DNA from 3 places in the Serratia sp. NFX21 genome. Region 1 is predicted to be linked to each of the others. Evidence: predicted binding sites of a transcription regulator. Region 1 holds the regulator's gene; each other region holds the start of a gene.
What was found. The regulator CRP, encoded in region 1, controls carbon source genes, mostly activating them, when cyclic AMP is high. The targets are predictions, from matches to a motif close to ATGTGANNNNNNTCACAT.

Region 1 (7,943 bases):
CCACCGCGCAATGAAGTGCTTGAGTGGCGGCTGGTTGAGCGTGGCTCAGCCTGATTACAAGCTCAATTCCCCACGCAAAAACGTGTGTGCATAGCCGCCAATCAAGGTGCGATCGCCCTTCAGCTCACAGAACAACTCGCCGCCGCGCGCCGAAATCTGCCGGGCGTGCAGCTGATGGCGACCAAGACGTGCGCTCCAGTAGGGCATCAGCGTGCAGTGTGCGGAGCCGGTCACCGGATCTTCGCCGCCGTCGAGGGTAAAATAGCGCGAGACAAAATCCGCCGTCTCACCCGGAGCACTGACAATCACGGCCCGGCCAACCAGGGCAATCAGTGCCGGGATATCCGGCTGTAATGCCCTGACCTGCGCTTCGTTTTCCAATACCACCAACAGCGCATTGGCCTGCCACACTTCCTGCGGATTAGCCCCCAGCAGCGCCGCCAACCCTTCAGGCTCCACAACCTTCTGCGGTGGCCGGGACGGGAAATCCAGGACCAGGCGTTCGCCATCTTCGGCGTCGCGTTTAACGTACAAGTCGCCGCTCGCCGAGCGGAAACGAATATCCTGCAGCGCCGGGTTCACCACGCTGAACATCACGTGTGCCGCCGCCAGCGTGCCATGACCGCACAAATCGACTTCTCGCTGGGGAGTAAACCAACGGATGGCCGACATATCGCCATCGTCCCAGACAAAGCTGGTTTCCGGCAGGCTCAGTTCATTGGCGATAGCCTGCATCTCCACAGCCGACAACGGCTGCTTCAACAGGCAGACGCCGGCCGGATTGCCCCGAAACCCTTTACCGGTGAAGGCCGCAATATGGAAGTAATTTTCTGCCATCCGCAATTCCTTAATACCAGATGAGTAACACACAGGCCGCGGTGAGCAACCCCATAGAAACGTTAAAAATGATCCAGGCCTTTTTGCTGCGCAGCAGTCGGCCAATCACCGTGCCAAATCCCAACCAAATCACGCCGGCAATGATGTTCACCACGAATATGCCCAGTGAGATCGCCAGAATCGAGGCGTTGTATTGAGCACCCGCCAGGCTGAAGCTGGCCACCGCCCCCAGCGCCATCAGCCAGGCCTTGGGATTAAGGAACTGTAGCAGCCAACCCTGGTAGAGCCGTATCGGTTTGGGCGGTGCCACGTCGGTTTCCAGCTTTTCATAAGCGGCGGTAGCCACTTTCCATGCCAGCCACAGCAGATACAGGCTACCGAGAATTTTCAGCACCAGATGCAGCGCCGGATAAACCAGAATCAGGCTGCCGACGCCGAACGCCACCAGCAGCAAAATGCTTTGCATGCCGAGCATGATGCCAATCATCAGCAACAGTGAACGCATAAAGCCAAAGTTGGCACCGGAAGTGGTCAGTAACATATTGTTGGGGCCAGGTGTGATCGCGGCCACCCACAGAAAACCTAGCATCGAAAGAAATAAACTCGCATCCATCAGGCGGGCGCTCCTCACCCAGGTCATTTTTTGCAGTATTATTGTTAACTCAGGCTAGTGAAGCTAACAGCGCACTAATCATCCCACAATAGTTGCCAATAAGAATTTTACTCAGGTTATGCATGAATCCTTTCGCCCTTTGACCGGGGCCAGTAATCCACACCTGCAAACGCTGCTGCCACGGCTGGTGCGTCGCCGCGTGCAGTTGAAACCCCACTGGCAACGGCTGGAACTGCCCGACGGCGACTTTGTCGATCTCGCCTGGAGCGAAGATCCGGCTCAGGCCAGCGGCAAGCCGCGAGTGGTGCTGTTCCACGGCCTGGAAGGCAACTTCTACAGCCCCTATGCCCATGGCCAACTCAATGCCTGGCGTGAAAAGGGCTGGCTCGGGGTGGTAATGCATTTTCGCGGTTGCAGCGGTGTGCCGAACCGCAAGCAGCGCATCTACCATTCCGGTGAAACGGAAGATGCACGCTTCTTCCTCCAGTGGCTGCGTGCTACCTACGGAGAAGCCCCCACCGCTGCCGTTGGCGTCTCTCTCGGCGGCAACATGCTGGCCTGTTATCTGGCACAACAGGGCGCCGACAGCCTGCTGCAGGCGGCGGTGGTGGTTTCTGCGCCACTGATGCTGGAGCCCTGTTCGTGGCGGATGGACCAAGGCTTCTCGCGGGTCTATCAGCACTACCTGCTCGGGCAGTTGAAACAAAACGCCACCCGCAAACTGCTGCACTATCCTGATACGCTGCCGCTCAAACTGCCGCAGCTCAAGGCATTGCGTCGGATCCGCGACTTTGATGATGCCATTACCTCGCGCATCCATGGCTTTAGCGACGCCACCGATTATTACCGCCGTTGCAGCGCCCTGCCGTTGTTACCGTCGATCCAAACGCCGCTGTTGATCATCCATGCCAAGGACGATCCTTTTATGACCGACGAAGTGATCCCCGAAACCGCCACGCTGCCGCACAATATTGAATATCAATTGACCGAGTTTGGCGGTCACGTCGGTTTTGTCGGCGGCACATTGAAAAAACCCCATATGTGGCTGGAATACCGTATTCCATCCTGGCTTGCCCCTTACCTGGAAACAACCAAGTGATCATCCCCTGGAAAGAACTGGAAACCGAGACCCTCAATAGCCTGATCGAGTCCTTTGTGCTGCGCGAAGGTACCGACTACGGCGAGCATGAACGTTCGCTGGAACAGAAAGTGGAAGACGTGCGCCGCCAACTGAAAAACGGCGAGGTGCTGCTGGTGTGGTCGGAACTGCATGAGACCATCAACATCATGCCGCGCGGGCAGTTCCGCGCCGGACAAGAGGAAATTTAGTGCTTATCGGTTCTATGACTGACGGAAAAAATCAGGTAACAATGAAGGATTGCAAACCAACGCGCAGTATTTTGCCCTAGGCGAAAGGGTGTCAAACAGACCAATAATGATATCTGACACCGGCGCATTAAACACGGAGTGACCCATCACCATGTCCGCCAAACATCCCGTTATCGCAGTGACCGGCTCCAGCGGTGCCGGCACCACCACCACCAGCGTGGCGTTCCGTAAAATCTTTCAGCAGTTGAACATCCGCGCCGCGGAGCTGGAAGGCGACAGTTTCCATCGCTATACCCGGCCGGAAATGGACGCGGCGATCCGCAAAGCGCGCGATCTTGGCCGTCATATCAGCTATTTCGGCCCCGAGGCCAACGACTTTGGCCTGCTGCAACAAAGCTTTAGCGAATACGGCACCAACGGCACCGGCCGTTCACGCAAGTATCTGCACACCTACGATGAAGCGGTGCCCTATAACCAGGTACCCGGCACCTTTACCCCGTGGGAAGCCTTACCGGCACCGACCGACGTGCTGTTTTATGAAGGGCTGCACGGCGGCGTAGTGACCGAGCACAACGACGTGGCCAAGCATGTCGATTTGCTGGTCGGCGTGGTGCCTATCGTTAACCTGGAATGGATCCAAAAGTTAATCCGCGATACCGGCGAGCGCGGCCACTCTCGTGAAGCGGTGATGGATTCGGTGGTACGTTCGATGGAAGACTACATCAACTACATCACGCCGCAGTTTTCCCGCACCCATATCAACTTCCAGCGGGTGCCGACGGTAGATACCTCCAACCCGTTCGCCGCCAAGGCGATCCCCTCGCTGGACGAGAGCTTTGTGGTGATCCACTTCCGCGGCCTGGATCAGATCGATTTCCCTTATCTGCTGGCGATGCTGCAGGGTTCTTTTATCTCGCATATCAATACGCTGGTGGTGCCGGGCGGCAAAATGGGGCTGGCGATGGAGTTGATTATGGCGCCGCTGGTGCAGCAACTGCTGGAAGGCAAAAAAATCGAATAGCTTACCGGAGCGCGGCAACAAGCCGCGCTCCTTTATCCGTCAGGACACTGCGCGGATCTCAAAGCTGTGGGTCACGCTGGCGGCCTTGCTCAGCATCAATGACACCGAACAGTATTTCTCGGCGGAAAGATTCACCGCGCGCTCAACAATTTTGTCACTTAAATCTTTACCGGTGACGATGAAATGCAGGTTGATATGGGTAAACAGTCGTGGTGCCTCCTCACGCCGCTCGGAGGTTAATTTCACCTCGCAGTCGCGCACGTCGTTACGTCCTTTTTGCAGGATCGACACCACATCTATCGCGCTGCAACCTCCCACTGACATCAGTACCATTTCCATTGGGCTGGGGGCTTTATCCCCGGCGTTGCCGTCCATCAGCACCTGATGGCCAGACGCGGATTCGCCCAGAAACGTCAACCCTTCCACCCACTTAACTCTTGCCTGCATACTGGTCACTCCGGTTAATTTCTTAAAATCAGACTACGCTTTCGCATAGAAACTGGCAACGGAACCTGATGCTAATCATGCTGAAGCGAGACAACACAAGACACCCGCCTCACTCTGTGCTACAAACAGAGCCGCAATAAATCTTTCCGGGACACTGATTTCAGGGAAACTCCCAGGGAAAGGCTCCTTTACCGGTATGTTAACAGAATGTAGCTTGCAGCTCTCCCGGCAAGTTAATATGCTAGGGCGACAGCGTATATTTATGACACGCCTCAAAACCTGCTGCCAGCCACCATTAAAAGAACGGCGACAGCACGTTTTACAGGGAACTCTGACCCCTGTGACACAAGGCAGCGATAACAACAGAGGATAACAGCGAATGGTTCTCGGCAAACCGCAAACAGACCCTACTCTCGAATGGTTCCTGTCTCATTGCCATATCCACAAATATCCATCCAAAAGTACGCTGATTCACCAAGGTGAAAAGGCCGAAACGCTTTACTACATCGTCAAAGGCTCCGTCGCGGTGCTGATTAAGGATGAAGAAGGTAAAGAGATGATCCTGTCCTACCTTAACCAGGGGGATTTCATCGGCGAGCTTGGATTATTTGAAGAAGGTCAGGAGCGTAGCGCCTGGGTTAGGGCGAAAACCGCCTGTGAAGTGGCTGAAATTTCCTATAAGAAATTCCGCCAGTTGATTCAGGTTAACCCGGACATCCTGATGCGCCTGTCAGCTCAGATGGCAAACCGTCTGCAGATCACATCTGAGAAAGTGGGTAACCTTGCTTTCCTGGACGTTACGGGCCGCATCGCGCAAACCCTGCTGAACCTGGCGAAACAGCCTGATGCCATGACCCACCCGGATGGTATGCAGATTAAAATTACCCGCCAGGAAATTGGCCAGATCGTCGGTTGCTCACGTGAAACCGTGGGTCGTATTCTGAAAATGCTGGAAGATCAAAACCTGATCTCCGCCCACGGCAAAACTATTGTCGTTTACGGCACGCGTTAATTACTGAAAAAACGGCGCGATGATTCGCGCCGTTTTTTTATGCCCCGAGTCATCATGTGGCGCCGACTGATCTACCACCCGGAAGTTAATTACGCACTGCGGCAAACGCTGGTGCTTTGCCTGCCGGTACTGCTTGGCCTGCTGATCGGCCAACTGCAATACGGCCTGTTATTTTCCCTGGTTCCCGCCTGCTGTAACATCGCCGGGCTGGACACGCCTCACAAACGTTTTTTCAAACGCCTGATCGTCGGCGGTTCACTGTTCGCACTCAGCAGTTTGTTACTGCAGCAAGCCCTGTTATGGCAGTTGCCGCTGCCGATACTGATGCTCGGCCTGGCGCTGCTGCTCGGCGTCAGCGGTGAAATCAGCCCGTTACACGCCCGTCTGCTGCCCGCTGCGCTGGTTGCCGCCATCTTCTCCCTCAGCATGGCCGGTTCAGTACCGCTTTGGCATGCGCCGCTGTTATATGTGGTCGGCACCGCCTGGTACGGGCTGTTCACCTGGTTCTGGTTCAAACTGTGGAAAGAGCAGCCGATGCGCGAGTCGCTCAATCAGCTCTATCTGGAGTTGGCGGACTACTTCGAGGCCAAATACTCACTGCTAACCCAGCATACCGATCCACAGACCGCGTTACCGCCGTTGTTGGTTCGTCAGCAAAAGGTGATGGACCTGATCACCCTGCTGTATCAACAGCTAAACTTTCTGCCGCACGCCAGTAACCTCGAGCAAAAACGTCTGCAACGAACCTTTCAGGTCGCGCTGGATTTGCAGGAACACATCACCGTCAGCCTGCACCTGCCGGAAGAGGTACAAAAACTGGTAGAACAGAGCCAGGCCGAAGCCATTATCCGCCGCAACGCACAGGTGATTGCCGGCCGGCTACGCACGGTGGCGCACGATATTCTCTACCACCAGCATTCGCAGCGCTTCAATATGGGCAATGAACTGGCAGCATTGGAAAAAGTGGCGGCACAGCACCCGGATAATCCGGTGGGTCAGTTCTGCTACTATCACTTCAGTCGCATCGCCCGCCTGCTGCGTACCCAGCATCCACTCTACCGGCGTGACCTGATGGCCAATCAAAACCGCCTGCCGTTTTGGCCGGCGCTGGTCAGTTATCTGTCGTTCAAATCCAATGCCCTGCGTAATGCGGCACGATTAGGCGTCACGCTGGCGGCAGGCAGCAGCCTGGGGATGATTTTCAACCTGCCGAAACCCTACTGGATCCTGCTCACCATCATGCTGGTGAGCCAGAACGGCTACAACGCCACCCGGGTGCGCATCCAGCACCGTGCACTCGGTACTTTGGCCGGGCTGGTAATCGCCGCCGGTCTGCTGCAATTACAACTGCCCGAGGCCGAAACCCTGAGCGTGATGCTGGTGATTACGCTGCTGGCCTATATGGTGTCACGTAAAAATTACGGATTGGCGGTGATTGGTTTTACGGTGACGGCGGTCTATACCCTGCAATTACTGGCGCTGAACGGCACGAATTTCCTGGTGCCGCGTCTGATCGACACCCTGATTGGCTGCGTGCTGGTGTTCGGCAGTACCATTTGGCTGTGGCCTCAGTGGCAAAGCGGGCTGCTGCGCAAGAATGCCCATCAGGCGCTGGAGAACGATCAGCAGGCGTTACGTTTGTTGCTGGAAGAGCAAGAGCCGGATCCCACTGCACTGGCCTACGCACGCATGCAGGTCAATCAGGCGCACAACGCGTTATTCACCTCACTGAATCAGGCGATGCAGGAACCGGGGTTTGAATCGAACTACCTGGCGGATATGCGCCTGTGGGTGACGCACAGCCAGTTTATTGTCGAGCATCTGAATGCGATGACTATTCTGGCGCGCGAGCACTATATGCTGACGCCAAAACTGGCGGAGGAGTATCTGCAATCTTGCGAGATCGCGCTGCAGAGCTGTCAGCAACGGCTGGAGTACGACGGGCCGAGCAGTGGCAACAGCATTATGCAGCCGCCGGATTTGCACCCAGATATGCCGGTGACCGAAATGGAGCGCCACCTGCGGCGTATTCTTTCACACCTGAGCGTGATGCATACCATCTCGTCATTGGCCTGGAGCCAACGCCCACACCACGGCATCTGGCTGAAACGCAAACTGCGCGATCAATAAGGGCGCCGTCTGGCGCCCTTGTCATCAATGCAACGCATTACGCGTTAATCACGTCCTGCACCGCCAGCTCAAACAGCGCCATCCCTTCGTCGATGTCCTGGGTCTCCACCACCAGCGAAGGCGCAAAGCGGATCACATTTGGCCCGGCATTGAGGATCATCAGCCCACGTGCGGCGGCGGCGGTCAGGAAATCGCGCGCCTTACCCTGGTATTGCGGTGTTAATTCAGCACCAATCAGCAGGCCCATGCCGCGAATATCGCTGAAAATACCGTACTTATCGCCAATTTTCTTTAACGCCTGCACGTATAACCCATGACGCAACTCAATGCCGCTCAGCACTTCCGGCGTATTGATCACGTCCAGCGCAGCTTCCGCCACCGCACAGGCCAGCGGGTTGCCGCCGTAGGTGGTGCCGTGGGTACCGACCTGCATCACCGAGGCAATCTCTTCGGTGGTCAGCATGGCGCTGACCGGGAAACCGCCGCCAAGCGCTTTGGCCGTGGTGAGAATGTCCGGCGTTACGCCATAGTGCATATAGGCAAACAGTTTGCCG
Region 2 (7,943 bases), 1.0 Mb from region 1:
TCGCCGTGGGGTGGATGACGTACACCAGCGCCTGGGTGGGCAACTGCACGTGGCGATATTTGACCATACCGTCAGCAACCCGCAGGCGCATATTGGCCGGGCGATTGCCTTATTTAGCGAGCAGGCGCCGGAAGTGTCTTTGCAAATGTATGTGGAGCCAATAAATACCATTGAGCGTGGCGTTATTGACGGACAATTTCAGATTGGCATTATTCCCATGCACCGCAGTGCGGAAAGTTTATCTTATAGTTCATTATTTAGTGAGAGGATGTTCTTATATTGCGGTGCGCAGCATGAATTATTTTCCGCCGATCATGAAATGCTGAATTGGGATCTGTTGCACCATTATGCCTTTGCCGGATTAGGTTATCACTCGCCGAATATGGAGCTGAGCCTGCAGCAGCATTTGCAGCGCAAGGCTACGGGCTTTGCCCAGGAATCTATCGCCACCTTAATTCTATCCGGCAAGTACGTGGGTTTCCTGCCCGACCACTATGCGGCGTTTTTTGTCGCGCAGAATATGATGCGGGCCATCAAACCGGCGCTGTTTCGTTACCATTGCGAGTATTCCAGCGTGCTGCGGCGTTCACCCAGCCCACAGCGGGTGGTCAAACTGTTCCACGAATGCCTGCTGGCGACCCATGGAACAGCGTGATCAATCATGCGGTAGGGTTTATGCCCTGCCAAAAGCCCACGAAAACCATGGTATAACCTCCTCGCAGGCGATTGAAATACAACCGGTTAACTGAGTGACACAGGGACATGAAAATGAACACGGGAAAAGTAAAGCTCTTCTCTACCGACAGAACCGACGTCTATTGTTTGACGGAATATTTCGTCCCGGCGATGCAGACCTTCTTGCAGAGCAATAAACAGAAATTTGCGCCTTTTGAGCCATTACGCACTGAGGACTATTATTCCCACGCCAGTATCAGCCAGCGCATTACCGCATCCTGGCCCGATTATCAGGATAAGAAATGCCTGCTGTTGGTTTTCTCATTAAAGGACTCCGATGAAATTGCAGGAAGCGTCAATTTTACCAACTTTGTCTACGGAGTCTTTCAGGCGGGCTATCTAGGATTCTCTCTTGACCAACAACATGAAGGACGAGGATTGATGTCTGAAGTGTTGGTGACTGCCCTCGATTATGTCCATCAGCAGTATGGCTTACACCGCATTATGGCCAATCACCTGGCGGATAATCAGCGCAGCAAAAATACGCTGGTGAAACTGGGTTTTGTACAAGAAGGCTTTGCGCGGTCTTATTTGAAAATCAACGGAAAATGGCAGGATCATGTACTGAATTCGTATGTTTTTCCGGTGAGCGAGCAGGAGTAAGAATGTTAAACAGCACCCGTTCTGGGTTTATTTGAAACACGGACTTTTCAGGGGGCGTTGCCTGCTCGAACTGGAAATATACCGCCGTTACCTGTTGCGTAAAGAGGGTATTGCCGAGCAGGCGTTCGGTGCGACTAGCCTTTGAAAGGCAGTTTACTGGTCTTTCTTCTTGCCAAAAATCTTGATCAGCACGCCGACCAGGATGCCGATGGCGATGCCGGTGAAAATCCAACTGACGATACCCATTTCCTATCTCCCGCTATTACTTTGATCGAATTATATAATCATTCGACGTGGAAAGCGCCTTCGATCATCTGCTGCCGCTGCGGCGCGCTGTAGTCGATCAGCGAGTTTTTGCTGTTGGATTTTGCCAGCGTTACCGCCAGTTCGTCGGCGGTGATCGGCAGGTCGTCCTGCCAGAAACTGGCGATGGCGTTGCGGGTAATAAAGTCGATCAGATAGCGCTCAGGGCTGTCCTGTTGGTCGGGGAACAGGCGGGCGGCAAGTTTGGCCATCAGCGCTCGTTGCTGCGGTTGCTCGCTTTGCGCCAGCAGTTCGAGGAACGGCAACAGCAGGCGGCCGCAGACCTGGCCGTGGTGATAATCACGCAAGGCGCCTATCTCGCCGGCAATGCCGTGGATCACCCCCAGCCCGGCGGCGCTCAGCGTCAGCCCGCCAAGGTAGGAGGCCTGCAAAATATGCTCGCGAGCCTGGGCACTGCGGTTGAGTGCCGGCCAGGCGAGCAGGAAATGGCGAATGCCGGTCAGCGACATTTCACGCGTCATGGCGTTGGCGGTTTTGGACAAATAGGCTTCGAACAAATGGGTGAAGGCGTCTATGGCGCAGTAGGCCAGTACCTTGTCCGGCGCGCCTTCCAGCAGTTGCGGATCCAGAATGGCGGTATGTGGCACAAAGTTGTTATGCCGCAGCGAGGCTTTCACCTTGCTCAATTGAGTGTCGGTGATCACCGCATTTTGCGTGACTTCGCTGCCGGTACCGGCGGTAGTCGGAATGGCGATCAGCGGCAGCGTGGCTCCGCTGATTTTGGTATCGCCGATCTTTTCCATATAGCGCAGGGTGGGCAGCGGGTGCTCCACCAGGGCGGCGAACGCCTTGGCGGCATCCAGCACGCTGCCACCGCCGATGGCGACGACTCGCTGGGCTTTTCCGCGCCAGCGTGCCACCCAGGCGTCTATCTCCTGCGGTGAGGCCTCGTGGCTGACGATCTCAGTGCCGATCAGCAGCGGCGTCAGCGCATCGGCCAGAGAAGAGTACACCGCGCCATTGAGGAAGGAACGACAGCTAAACAGCAGCGTCGGCTGCGGTTCAGCGGTCAGTAGCGGGATCAGTTGGCTGATACTGCCGTGGCCGAACCAGGTATGGCGGTTGGCTATTGTCAGGCTGGTAGTCATGGTCTCTCCTTGGCGCGCGAAAACCCCAGCATAATCCAGCCTCTGCGGCTGAACCACTGCTTTTCAGCGCCCGAAAGGCATTCCATTAATATATTAACCCTGCGTCGCTGAGCCAGCCTGCAATAACCGGGCGAAGGTGTGATTTGTTTAACATGTAAACAATTGCGCTGTTGCATTTGGCGCTATTGAGTGTTTTCTATAACAAGCAGGCCACGGCGCAGCCGAAATAAAGTGATTGTTAATTTATTAATGATGGCGAGGCGAAGATGAATATTCAGGTCGAAAGATTATCAGCAGTGATCGATGCGGTAGCGACCCCGCGCTTCTATCCCAGCCTGCTGGCCTGGCTGGAAGGTTTCTTCGCCTTTGATAACGCCATTGTTTACGCCTTCGAACGCGGCCAGGCGCCGCGCTGTCTGATCAAAACCGAGAAAGAAAACAGTGACGCGGTCAATCAACTCTACCAGCAGGGCGCTTACCTGCAGGATCCGTTTTATCAGGCGCTGAACGGCGGGGGATGCGGCGAGGTATTGACCCTGCGCCAACTGGCCCCCTGTGGGTTTTATCATACGGATTATTACCGTAATTTTTATCGCAAGACCGGCTGGCATGACGAAGCCGGTGTGCTGCTGCCGCTGACGGCGGAGCGCGGGTTGGGGGTGTTTTTTGGTTCGGCGCGCCAGTCGGTGGGAGTACGTTCCCCGCAACTGGCGGACCTGCGTGATGCATTGACGCTGTTGAAAAGCGTCGCTCGCCTGCATGGCGAAGTGCGGGTTGCGCCTGCCACGTCAGATCGGGTAACGGACAGTGCCGTACAGGCACGTTATCTGCTGACGCCACGCGAGCGCGAGATTGTGGATCTGATCCTCGACGGCTGCGGCTCGCAGCAGATCGCCGACCGGCTGTTTATCAGCCTGGGCACGGTAAAAAACCACCGCAAAAACATCTACAGCAAGCTGGATATTGGTTCGCAGGCCGAACTGTTCAGCCTGCTGCTGGCCACGCCGCTGCGTCGCAGCGCCTGAGTGTTAATTATTTGTTGCGAATGTCCCTAAGGGGACATGGTGGCCGCCCGGCCGCTTGCCGATAATCCGATGACAGAGCAGGGCATCGGGAGTGCGGCAGTGAATAATAATATCGAATCCTTAACCTATTACGCGGCAACCAAAAAGTACGATCTGCGCTTCCCGACGCTGGAAGAAGATCTGGACGTTGACGTGGTGATCATCGGCGGTGGCTTCTCCGGCATCAACACTGCGCTGGAGCTGGCGGAACGGGGCATCACCAATATCGCTATTCTGGAAGGCCGCCATTTGGGCTACGGCGGCACCGGACGCAACGGCGGGCAGGTGATGGCCGGCATCGGCCACGATCTGGAGAAGATCAAACGTCACGTCGGCCCGGCCGGGTTGGAAACCATCTTCAAAATCAGCAATCTCGGCGCCGGGATCATTCGCGAACGCATCAAAAAATACCAAATCGATGCTGATTTTTGCTTTGGCTACGGCTACCTCGGCAGCAATGCGCGTCAGGAGAAAACCCTGCGCAGTTGGCTGAAGGAGTTTAAGGCGGTCTCGCCGGATGAAGAGATCGAGCTCTATACCGGTGCCGAGGTGAAGCAGGTGGTGGGATCGGACGCTTACACCTGCGCATTGAAACACATGGGCGGCGGCCACGTGCATTCGCTCAATCTGTTACTGGGCGAGGCCCAGGCGTTGAGTGGCTACGGCGTGAAGATCTTCGAAAACAGCAGTGTGATTGACGTGGAGTATGGCCAGCGCATAAAAGTGCGTACCGCCATGGGGTCAGTGCGCGCCAACAAAATGCTGTGGGCATGCAACGGTTTTCTCAACGGCATGGAGCCGTTCATCTACAACAAAACCATTAATACCTATGCTTTCCAACTGGCGACCGAACCGCTGTCTGATGAGCTGATCCGCCAGATCAGCCCGATCCGCGGTGCCTACAGCGATATCCGCCCGGTGATTGATTATTACCGGGTGACCAACGAAAACCGCCTGCTGTTCGGTAGCGCTACCCGATTGATCGAATACATTCCGGCGGATCTCAAAGCCTGGAACCGCAACCTGATGCTGAAGGTGTTCCCCTATTTGCACGACGTCAAAATTGACCTGGCCTGGGGCGGGCCGCTGTGCTGCAGCGCCAACCTGTTCCCACAGATCGGTACCTTGCCGCAGCATGACAACGTGTTCTACGTGCAGGGTTATTCCGGCTTTGGCGTGACCCCGAGCCATATCGTTTGCAAGGTGTTGGCGGAGGGCATGAGTGAAGGATCCGATCGTTACGATCTGATGAGCTCGATCCCACACGTCAATATCTTCGGCAAGGACAAACTACGGCGGGTGATGACTACCGCCGGCAAGGTGTGGCACCAGACTTCCGGCTACTGGAAAGGCCGCCGTTAATTGTTACCTGAGGAGAGAGAAATGAAACCATTACTGCTTAAACAACCGCTGCCTGAACTGCTGGAAATTGGCAGCGTCAGCAACCTGGGCGCCACCGTGATCGCCGGTGAGCCGAACGTCGGCGTGGCGGGCATTTTTGGGGAGCCGACCGACAACCTGAGCTGCGGTATCTTTAGCTGCACCCGTGGCACCTTCGTGATGGAGTATCCGTTTGCCGAGCATGCCACGGTGTGGGAAGGCACCGCGACCCTGACCGATGAGAACACCGGTCAATCCGTGCAGTATCAGGCCGGTGACTCGTGGTTTGTCGAGAAGGGAACCCCGGTGCGCTGGGAGATCACCTCCGATCGCTTTGTGAAACACTATCTGGCGATTGTCGAAGGCTAATCTCGAACTTTCCCCTCTTCGTTGGAGAGGGGATCCGCTACCCCAGCACCCGCTCAATAAAATCGCCGATCCGCCTTAATATCTGATCCTTGTTGGTCTCGTTAAAGCTTTCATGCCGCCCGCCCGGGTTGATCATGACTTCAAAATCGTTGCCCTTCAGCAGGTTGATGGCGGTTTGCGATTGCGCCATTAGCACCAGGCGGTCGTCATCGCCGTGTATCCACAGCGTGGGCAGTGTGCCGAAGCCCGGCCCGGCGTTGATTTTAGCCAGCATTTGTTGCATGGCGTGCAACGTCGGGCGTTTGAATGGCCCATGCCATACCAGCGGATCGGCCTGATAAGCCTCTCCCACCGCCGGGTCACGCGACAGGGTGGCAGTATCGAGCGGTTCGTCGGGGATCTTCGGCAATTCAAGCAGATCGGAGATCTGGGTTCTTTCGCCGATCAACGGGCCGGACAGCACCAGCGCACGCAGGTTATCGCCATAACGCTGAACGTAACGGGTGGCAATCATGCCGCCCATGGAATGGCCGATGACCACCAGCGGCAGATCAGGGTGCAAAGCCTTAAAATGCTCAACTACGCGGTGAACGTCGTCGACTACAGCATCATAATCCTCAATCAATACGCGTTCGCCCTGCGACAACCCATGGCCAAGGTGGTCGGGGCCGAATACCCGTGCGCCCTGCGCCTCTAACGTGCGCGCCACGTACTGATAGCGGCCAAGATGTTCGCCGTACCCGTGTACCAATAGCGCCAGAAAGCGCGGCTGATCATGGCCCCAGTCATGCACGGCGATATCGCCCTGGCTGCCTTTGATAAAGCTTATTTTTTGTTCAGACATATTATTGTTCTCAACGGTAGGGTCATATTCAGCGTAGCGGCAAAGCCAGAATTGCCAAGGGGCACAACGTGCTGTGCCCCGAAGAGACATTACAGTTTGAACTGCTGCGCCAGCCGGTCGATAGCCTGACGCTGGAACTGATTAAAGGCGTCGCGTGGCTGCTGTTGCTGGATAAAGGCCAGCAGCGGATCCTGCACTTCGGTGCGGATGCCGCTGAGCTGTTCCATCACCGCCAGGCCACAGAACGGCACGTAGGATTCGGCGTAACCCCCTTCGTGTACCATCACCAGTTTGCCGTTGCACAGACGATCGGCGGCGTCCTGCACCAAAGCCGTCATGTTGCGGAAACTGTCACTGTGCAACTGCATGCGAGCCAGCGGATCGAGCGCGTTGGCATCGTAGCCGCAGGCGACAATGATCAGCTCCGGCTGGAATTGCTCCAGCGCCGGGATGACGATTTGGCGCATGGCGTACAGATAACCGTCGTCACCGGACCCGGCCAGCAGCGGAATATTGACGTTATAGCCTTCGCCCGCACCGGCACCACGGTCTTGTTCACCGGAGTACCCGGCGGGGAAGCAGCCGTCCTGATGCAGCGACAGCGTCAACACGTCATCCCGCTGCCAGTAGATATGCTGGGTACCATTGCCGTGATGTACGTCCCAGTCGAGCACTGCGACTTTGCCCAGACCGTATTTGGCCTTGGCACGTTCGATGGCGATCGGAATATTGGCCAAAAAGCAAAAACCCATCGACTGGTCCGGCAGGCAGTGGTGGCCGGGTGGACGCGACAGCGCATAGGCGTTTTCCAGCTCTCCCTGCAGTACCGCCTCGACGGCGGCGCAGGCCAGCCCGGCGGACAGTTTGGCGATTTCATAACTGCCCGGCCCCAGCGGAGCTTCCTCTCCCAGCATGCCGCCGCCGTTGTCGCTTAACTGTTTGAAACGTTGCAGATAGTTGGCGGGGTGAATGCGCAGCAGGTCTTCATCGGTCGCCAGCTCGGCGCTCAGCAGTGAGAGCTGGCGCGACAGGCCGGACACATCCATCAGGTTCTTCATCCGCCGTTTGGTCTCCGGCGACTCGGCATGGCCGGCCCCCGAAGGCGGTTGCACCCAGCCGCCGACCGGTAGCGTAGTGGCGTGCAGGCCGGTGCTATGCCAGAAGCAGCGTTCATCAAACAAGAAACCGGTTTTTCTTTTCACCTTATTACTCCTGTTAAACGGCGCGGCGTGCGCGCGGTGAAGCCAACAAAATCAACAGCAACGACAGCAGCGAGCAGCCCAGCGCCCCGGCCAGCAGTGCGTCAAAACCGCCGAAAGATTCAATCAGATAACCGGCCAGCGTCGGGCCAATCGCCATACCACCGCCAATCACCAGATTGATGTTGTTCATCAACTTGCCGTTGTTATCCAGCCCGGCGACGCGGGCCAGAATAAACGGCAGTACAAAGGTCCAGGTGAACTTGAACAACACGGCGGCCACCGCAAAGCGCAACAGCAGTGGCTCACGAGTCAGCAGCGCGATACCGGCGATTAA
Region 3 (7,943 bases), 2.0 Mb from region 1:
TTCATTAAAATTTTATAAAAATAGATAAGGGCGACTATGATTCTGAAAATGATACTTGCTGTATTACTTCTGCTACCAACAGTGGTTAACGCTAGCCAAATCCCAAAGACCTGTTGGCCAACGAGTGGTAATAATAATTTCAACGTTACGCTTACCAATGGGGTTTTTTCGAGCAGTAAGGCGGGTGCAACGGCAAAATTTAGTTACAGTGGTGTGCCACTTGATTATTCTGTAACCTGTTGGATAGACTATGAATTACATCCGATTACTGGGCTGGCACCTGCTATTGATTGGTATTTTCAGTCCAAGACGAATTTTCCACCATCAGAATTCGGCGGTGGTTTTTATAAGTTTAATGAAGATATTGACGTAAAAATGTCTACCAGTTCGCTGTTGCTTCATGAAATTCCTAACGAAACCGGCTCCTGGGGAGGAAGAAACGATACGGTACCTGTTGGAATTCAATCATTTTACTCACAGTTTGCTAGCCGAAGATGGGTCAATACCGTGACACTGCGTTTGCGACGCGATCAGCTAGGTGGCATGGTGATAATCCCAGCCAATATAGAATTATTCCGGGCTTATCAAGTACCATGGCGTAATAGTGTTTTTGGTAATACCCCTGTCATGAGTGTCTCGACAACAGGGCAATTTATTCCGGTCCCCCTAGTGTGTACCATTAATAACGGTGCCGCGATTGAGGTGGACTTTGGCGATCTTGATAATACACAGATCAGTAGTGATGGGAGTCGTTATGTCAAAATCGTCCCGCTGCAATACCGTTGCAACACGGCGGTGACGCAAAATATTGATATTAATCTTATTGCGACCCCAGCGGCTTTCTCGTCAGAGTTTATCGCCACCACGCTGCCTGATGACATTGGGGTAGCAGTCAGATATAACGGCCAAATGGTGAAACCGAACCAGAAATTTGCTACCAAGTTACTCAACGGTGTTGGGCAAGATGAGTTACAGGTGGCTCCGGTGATCAGGGATGTGACTAAGGCGATTACCGGCAGTTTCACAGCATCTGCTACCTTGGTCATGACGATGCACTGATTGGCGCCAGGCAGTTGTTTGCCGTATGAACCGGGATGAAATTCAGCGTCTGTCATCAGACGCTGAATTGAGAGTACTGACAAACCCTCACCGGACATGCTGAATTAATATTAATAATCAATGAATTAGCAAGTGTTGGTGCGTTTTTTTTACCGAATCAGCAATATTGCCACTTTAGTCATCAATGTTAATTCAGCTTACTTTGTGGCTTAACGACTTAGAAGGGCTTAGTCGGCAGGTACTTACCGTCGAGGGTGATCACCGCGCGTTCGCCACCCTCTGGATCCGGCACTTTTTTGATATCCAGCTTGAAGTTGATCGCGCTGATAATGCCGTCGCCAAACTGCTCATGCACCAGGGCTTTCAGCGTGGAGCCGTAGATTTGCACCATTTCGTAGAAACGATAAATGGTCGGGTCGGTCGGCACGCCGCCGGGGATGCTGCCGCGCAGCGGAATGGTTTGCAACAAGCGAATGGCATCTTCATCCAGATCCAGCTTCTCTGCCACCACGCGGGCGGCCTGTTCCGGCAGCGGATGCTGGCCCAGCAGGGCGGCGGTGACGAACGCCAGACTCAGGCCAGTACCCTGGTTAATCGCTTCGAAGGTCAGGTTTTTGCGGATCTTGGCCATCATAATGGTGTCGGTCAGGGTTTCGCGCGGGGATGAGTAGTGCAGTGACTGAGTCATATTGTTTCCTTATAAATGAAATTAAAAGCGAGATACGGCAGGGGTTGCCGTGACCTCAGGATTGGTTGCCAGCGGAATAAAACGGCGGGTTTCGCCATCCAGTGCTTCAATACCGCCGCTGGCGATGTCATACACCCAACCGTGCAGTTTCAACCGGCCTTGTTCAAGCGCCAGTGCCACCGACGGGTGGGTCTTGATATTGTTCAGCTGTGCGATGACGTTCTCACGCACCATCGAACTGACTTTCTCACTTTCGGATGCATGCTGATAAGCCTGATTGACCACCTTGGCGGAGTCGGCATAGCGCAGCCAGTTAGCCACGGTCGGCATATGTTGCAGACACTGGCAGGTGGCGATGGCGGTCATTGCGCCACAGTCGGAATGTCCGCAGATCACGATATCTTCAACGCCGAGTGCAGAGACGGCATATTCTACTGATGCGGAGACGCCACCCGGCTCCGGGCCGAACGAAGGCACGATATTGCCGGCATTGCGGATCACGAACAGGTCGCCCGGTTCGCGCTGGGTAATCAGTTCCGGTACCAGGCGGCTGTCGGAACAGGAGATAAACAGGGTGCGTGGGCTCTGCTGGGTCGCCAGCCGCTGGAACAGTGCCGTGCGTTCGACAAACGCCTCACGCTGGAACTTCAAAAAGCCTTCAATAACCTCTTTCATACTGCCTCCATCTGGGTGCTGTTAAGCGATGGACATATCTTGCGCCGCTCTGGCTATAGGGTCTAAGACCCATTTATAATGATCACTATAGGAATTACTAATAGTAGGGGCGCTATGCTGTTGCGACATATTCGTTATTTTCTGGCCGTTGCCGAGCAGGGCAACTTCACCCGCGCTGCCGAAGTGCTGCACGTTTCGCAGCCCACGCTGTCACAGCAAATCAAACAGCTGGAGGAAACGCTGGGTACGCCGCTGTTGGATCGCAGTGGCCGAACCGTGCGCCTGACCGATGCCGGTGCGGCCTGGATGCGCTATGCCCGCCGGGCATTACAGGATCTGGACGAAGGTGCGCGCGCGATCCATGATGTGGCGACGCTGGAGCGTGGCAATCTGAGGTTGGCAATGACGCCGACCTTTAGCGCCTACCTGGTTGGCCCGGTTATCGATGCCTTTTATCGGCGTTATCCGGGGATATCGCTAAGTATTCAAGAAATGACTCAGGACAGAATCGAGGCGTTGCTGGCGGAGGATCAGCTGGATTTGGGTATTGCTTTCGGCCAGGCGCAGTCACCAGATATCGAGGCCAACGACCTGTTTAGTGAATCGTTGAATATGGTGGTTGGCGCAGATCATCTTTTGGCCCAACGGCAACATCCTTTGACGGCGGAAGAGCTTGAACGGCAACCCCTGGCTTTACTGAGCGAAGATTTTGCTACCCGTCAGTTCATCGACGGTTATTGTCGCCAGCAGAGTATTTGCCCATGGGTGGCGGTAGAAGCCAATGCGATTGGTGCTATCCTCGAGATTGTGCGCCGTGGTCAGCTTGCCACCATTCTACCGGCGGCGATCGCCCAGGCGGATCCGCAGTTGCGGTCGGTACAACTTGCCGTTGCCCTGCCAGCGCGTCGGGCGGTATTACTGCAACGCAAAAGCGCTTACCGCAGCGCGGCATCGCAGGCGTTTGTTGCGGTTTTACATCAGCAGGCTTTTATGTCGACACATGCCAACCCGGTATAAAACCGCTTGAATAGAGAAATTTTTATGAAAATGATTTTGCGCGTTGTGACTTTGCTTGTTGTTTCTTTCTGTTCCCTCTCCGGCTACGCCGCTGAGCAAAGCCGCGAAGAGACAGAAAATGTTTTATCCAAAGTCAGCGATTTCTCTTTGGGAATGAATGGGTTTGTTGGTATTGGCAGCGTTGGCGAGACCGAGCTAATAAGAATCCTAACCTATCAGGATGCGGGGGACATTTTCTTGCGTATTGCCAAAAATCCGCAGGCAACGCCAGAAGCCAAACTTTATGCTGCCTGTGGCTTAAAAAAACTAAATAACAATAACGGCGAAGCCGATTTCGCCCAAGAGTGGGATAAACAGGTTTCGGTATTGAAAGGGGATATTTTAAGGACAGAAAAGTTTAAAGAGGTCTATTTCAATATCTTAAAACATGGCTGCTGGTGAATGTATTAATTCCCCTTCAATCCGCCGGATGGGATTTACTGCCTCCGGCCTCAAGGCTCCGCGCAGTGTCTGGCTTTTTCTGCCACCGCACCATTGCTCAAATTGTCACCAAAACTTCCCGCGATCTCTTATCCTCGTTATGGCATAATGCGCGCCAAATCACATTCCTAATGATATGAAGAGCGAGCGCTGTGTTAAGCACTAACAACATTACTATGCAGTTTGGCAGTAAGCCGCTGTTTGAAAACATCTCTGTAAAATTTGGTGGCGGTAACCGCTATGGTTTGATCGGGGCCAACGGCTGCGGCAAATCCACCTTTATGAAAATCCTGGGCGGCGATCTGGTACCGAGCGGCGGCAACGTGTTCCTCGATCCGAACGAGCGTCTGGGTAAACTGCGTCAGGATCAGTTCGCTTTTGAGCAATACAGCGTGCTGGACACCGTTATCATGGGCCACCATGAACTGTGGGCAGTGAAAGAAGAGCGTGACCGTATTTACGCTATGGCCGAAATGAGCGAAGAAGACGGCTATAAAGTGGCCGATCTGGAAGTGGCTTACGGCGAAATGGACGGTTATACCGCCGAAGCGCGTGCCGGCGAGCTGCTGCTCGGTGTTGGCATCCCGGTCGAACAGCATTATGGCCCGATGAGCGAAATCGCGCCGGGCTTCAAGCTGCGTGTGTTGCTGGCACAGGCCCTGTTCTCCGATCCGGAAATCCTGCTGCTCGACGAACCGACGAACAACCTGGACATCGATACCATTCGCTGGCTGGAGCAGGTGCTTAACGAGCGTAACAGCACCATGGTTATCATTTCGCACGACCGTCACTTCCTGAACATGGTGTGTACTCACATGGCGGATCTGGACTACGGCGAACTGCGCGTGTATCCGGGCAACTATGACGAATACATGACGGCGGCCACGCAATCGCGTGAACGTCTGATGGCGGATAACGCCAAGAAGAAGGCACAGATTAACGAACTGCAGTCGTTCGTCAGCCGCTTCAGCGCCAACGCCTCCAAATCCAAACAGGCCACTTCACGCGCCCGCCAGATAGACAAAATCCAGCTGGAAGAAGTGAAGGCTTCAAGCCGCCAGAACCCGTTCATCCGTTTCGATCAGGACAAAAAACTGTTCCGTAACGCACTGGAAGTGGAAGCGCTGACCAAAGGCTTCGACAACGGTCCACTGTTCAGCAAGCTCAACCTGATGGTTGAAGTGGGCGAGAAAGTGGCGGTGCTGGGCCCGAACGGTGTCGGTAAGTCTACCTTGCTGAAAACCCTGGTTGGCGATGCACAGCCGGACAGCGGCAGCGTGAAATGGTCTGAAAACGCCAAGATCGGTTACTACGCGCAGGATCACGAATACGAGTTCGATGACACCCTGACGGTATTCGACTGGATGAGCCAGTGGAAGCAGGAAAAAGACGACGAGCAGGCCGTTCGCAGCGTGCTGGGGCGTTTGCTGTTTAGCCAGGACGACATCAAGAAGAAAGTTAAGGTGCTGTCTGGTGGTGAAAAGGGCCGTATGCTGTTCGGCAAGCTGATGATGCAGCGCCCTAACATCCTGATTATGGATGAACCGACTAACCACCTGGATATGGAATCCATTGAGTCGCTGAACATGGCGTTGGAAATGTACGAAGGCACCCTGATCTTCGTTTCCCACGACCGTGAGTTCGTTAGCTCGCTGGCGACCCGCGTACTGGAAATGACGCCGACCAAGGTTATCGACTTTACCGGCAACTACGAAGACTATCTGCGTAGCCAGGGTATCGTGTAACTTCTGTTACGGCATTAAAAAGGCGGGAGCTAATATTCCCGCCTTTTTTGTGTCTGCTATTCCCCGCCACACACCTCGCACTGCGGATCCTTCGGCAGCTTCATCTCACGGAACTGCATGGTCATGGCGTCAAACATCAGCAGTTTGCCGGTAAGCGGCTGGCCGTATTGCGTCAGCAGTTTGATGGCCTCGATAGCCTGCAGAGTGCCGATGGTGCCCACCAGCGGTGCCATCACACCGGCCTCGACGCAGGTCAGGGCGTTGTCGCCGAATAACCGGCTCAGGCAGCGGTAGCAAGGTTCATTGGCCTGGTAAGTGAAGACGCTGAGTTGCCCTTCCATACGGATCGCCGCGCCGGACACCAGCGGTTTGCGCTGCGCATGGCACAGGCGATTGAGCAGATCGCGCGTTGCCACGTTGTCGGTACAGTCCAGCACCAGATCGTTGGCGGCAATCTGTGCCGCCATCTGTTCATCGTCCAGTTGCCCGTCAACGGCATCAATATGGATATGCGGATTGATGGCGCTCAGTTCGATACGCGCCGAATCAACCTTCGCCATGCCAATGCGCGCGTCGCGGTGCAGGATCTGGCGTTGCAGGTTGGAGAGCGAAACGGTGTCGAAATCAACCAGCGTCAGATGACCCACCCCTGCGGCAGCCAAATAGGGCGCTGCGGCGCAACCCAAGCCACCCAGGCCGACAATCAGCACCCGTGCGGCTTTCAGCTTTTCCTGACCGTCGAAGTCGAAACCACGCAGGATAATCTGGCGGTTATAGCGCAATGCTTCGGCATCGGTTAATTCCGGCAGCATGCTTAGCTCCTCAGCAGGGCGTTGAAAGGCTCAATTTCCACCTTTTCACCCACTGCTACGGAACCGCGATCGCGCTCCAGTACGATAAAACAGTTACCCTGGCTGAATGAACTGAACACGTGCGAGCCTTGATGGCCGGTGCTGCTGACTTCCAACTCGCCATGGGCGTTACTGCTGAATACGCCGCGCTGGAAGTCGAGACGGCCCGGTGCTTTCTTAAACGGCGTCAATGCGCGTGCTTGCAGACGCGGTGGCAACTGCCAGTCGCTGTGGCCGGCCAGTTTTGCCAGCAGTGGTTGCACCAGTTGGTAGAAGGTCAGGGCGGCAGAAACCGGGTTGCCCGGCAGGCCACAGAACCAGGCGTGTTTCAGCTTGCCGAAGGCAAAAGGCTTACCCGGTTTGATCGCCAGCTTCCAGAAGCTGACTTCGCCCAGTTCATCCAGCATCTGCTTGGTGTAGTCGGCTTCACCGACCGAAACGCCACCGCTGCTGATCACCACGTCGGCCTGACTGTCCGCCTGCTCGAAAGCGGCGCGCAGCGCTTCTTGATTGTCGCGGATAATGCCCAGATCGATCACCTCGCAGCCCAGCTGTTCCAGCATCAGGCGCACCGCAAAGCGATTGGTATCGTAGATTTGCCCAGCCTGTAACGGCTGGCCGACCGGTTGTAACTCGTCACCGGTGGAAAACACCGCGACTTTCAGTTTGCGCATCACCTGGACTTCGGCAACGCCGAGCGAGGCCAGCAGCGGCAATTGCGCGGCACCCAGCCTGATGCCTGCGGCTAACACACCTGCGCCCTGGCGAATATCTTCCCCGGCCAGACGAATATTTTGCCCGGCCTGTACTTCGGCCGTAAAGCGCACGCCTGCATCACTCAGCTCGGCCTGCTCCTGCATGATCACCGCTTCGGCACCGACCGGGACAGGGGCGCCGGTCATAATGCGTATGCAGGTATTGGCCGGCCAGTTGCCATCAAATGGCGCACCGGCAAAGGCTTTGCCCGCCACCGGCAACGGCGCATTGGCTTGCAAATCGGCCAGGCGCACGGCGTAACCGTCCATAGCCGAATTGGCGAACGGCGGCACGTCAATCGGCGAAATGACCGGTGCGGCGGTAATGCGGCCTGCGGCGGCGGTCAGGGCAATGGATTCGGTCTGCTGCAGGGGGGAGAGCTGGCTGAGCATCTTCTCCAGCGCCTGCTCCAGGGAAATGAGATCGGAAGTATGGCAATGATCCATCGGGGGAACTCCGTAATCAGGGTGCGCGATAAATAGCGGCAATGTGGGGGTATTATGAAGGATGCTATGCTGATGTAAACAACAGGAGGCAGTGATGCACAGACAGGTATTAGACTTTTGGTTTGACGAGATCGAACCGGCTTTGTGGTTCAAAAAGGATGATGAATTCGATCGCCTGCTGCATACGCGCTTTGGCCAGATCTGGCACGCCGCCGCCGCCGGGGAG

Region 2: the regulator CRP is predicted to act here: its motif matches at 2,887-2,904, upstream of ACNT1W_RS04915 (iron-containing alcohol dehydrogenase).
Region 3: the regulator CRP is predicted to act here: its motif matches at 4,028-4,045, upstream of ACNT1W_RS09820 (ABC-F family ATPase).

The regions. Positions count from the first base shown of each region.
Region 1 is NZ_CP183196.1:54,429-62,371, forward strand. It holds gene ACNT1W_RS00360 (LacI family DNA-binding transcriptional regulator) at 1-54, shown strand, start outside; gene ACNT1W_RS00365 (PhzF family phenazine biosynthesis protein) at 55-837, opposite strand; gene ACNT1W_RS00370 (LysE family translocator) at 848-1,450, opposite strand; gene ACNT1W_RS00375 (hydrolase) at 1,569-2,549, shown strand; gene ACNT1W_RS00380 (YheU family protein) at 2,546-2,779, shown strand; gene ACNT1W_RS00385 (phosphoribulokinase) at 2,931-3,800, shown strand; gene ACNT1W_RS00390 (OsmC family protein) at 3,840-4,247, opposite strand; gene crp (cAMP-activated global transcriptional regulator CRP) at 4,627-5,259, shown strand; gene ACNT1W_RS00400 (YccS/YhfK family putative transporter) at 5,314-7,389, shown strand; gene argD (bifunctional acetylornithine/succinyldiaminopimelate transaminase) at 7,427-7,943, opposite strand, start outside.
Region 2 is NZ_CP183196.1:1,055,240-1,063,182, forward strand. It holds gene ACNT1W_RS04905 (LysR family transcriptional regulator) at 1-655, shown strand, start outside; gene ACNT1W_RS04910 (GNAT family N-acetyltransferase) at 769-1,338, shown strand; gene ACNT1W_RS04915 (iron-containing alcohol dehydrogenase) at 1,623-2,750, opposite strand; gene ACNT1W_RS04920 (helix-turn-helix transcriptional regulator) at 3,017-3,775, shown strand; gene ACNT1W_RS04925 (NAD(P)/FAD-dependent oxidoreductase) at 3,875-5,176, shown strand; gene ACNT1W_RS04930 (cupin domain-containing protein) at 5,198-5,563, shown strand; gene ACNT1W_RS04935 (alpha/beta hydrolase) at 5,601-6,407, opposite strand; gene ACNT1W_RS04940 (class II histone deacetylase) at 6,497-7,609, opposite strand; gene ACNT1W_RS04945 (MFS transporter) at 7,623-7,943, opposite strand, start outside.
Region 3 is NZ_CP183196.1:2,058,014-2,065,956, forward strand. It holds gene ACNT1W_RS09795 (fimbrial protein) at 37-1,059, shown strand; gene cynS (cyanase) at 1,277-1,747, opposite strand; gene ACNT1W_RS09805 (carbonic anhydrase) at 1,769-2,422, opposite strand; gene cynR (transcriptional regulator CynR) at 2,537-3,439, shown strand; gene mchS3 (MchS3 family protein) at 3,464-3,880, shown strand; gene ACNT1W_RS09820 (ABC-F family ATPase) at 4,072-5,664, shown strand; gene moeB (molybdopterin-synthase adenylyltransferase MoeB) at 5,721-6,476, opposite strand; gene moeA (molybdopterin molybdotransferase MoeA) at 6,479-7,717, opposite strand; gene ACNT1W_RS09835 (DUF924 family protein) at 7,812-7,943, shown strand, end outside.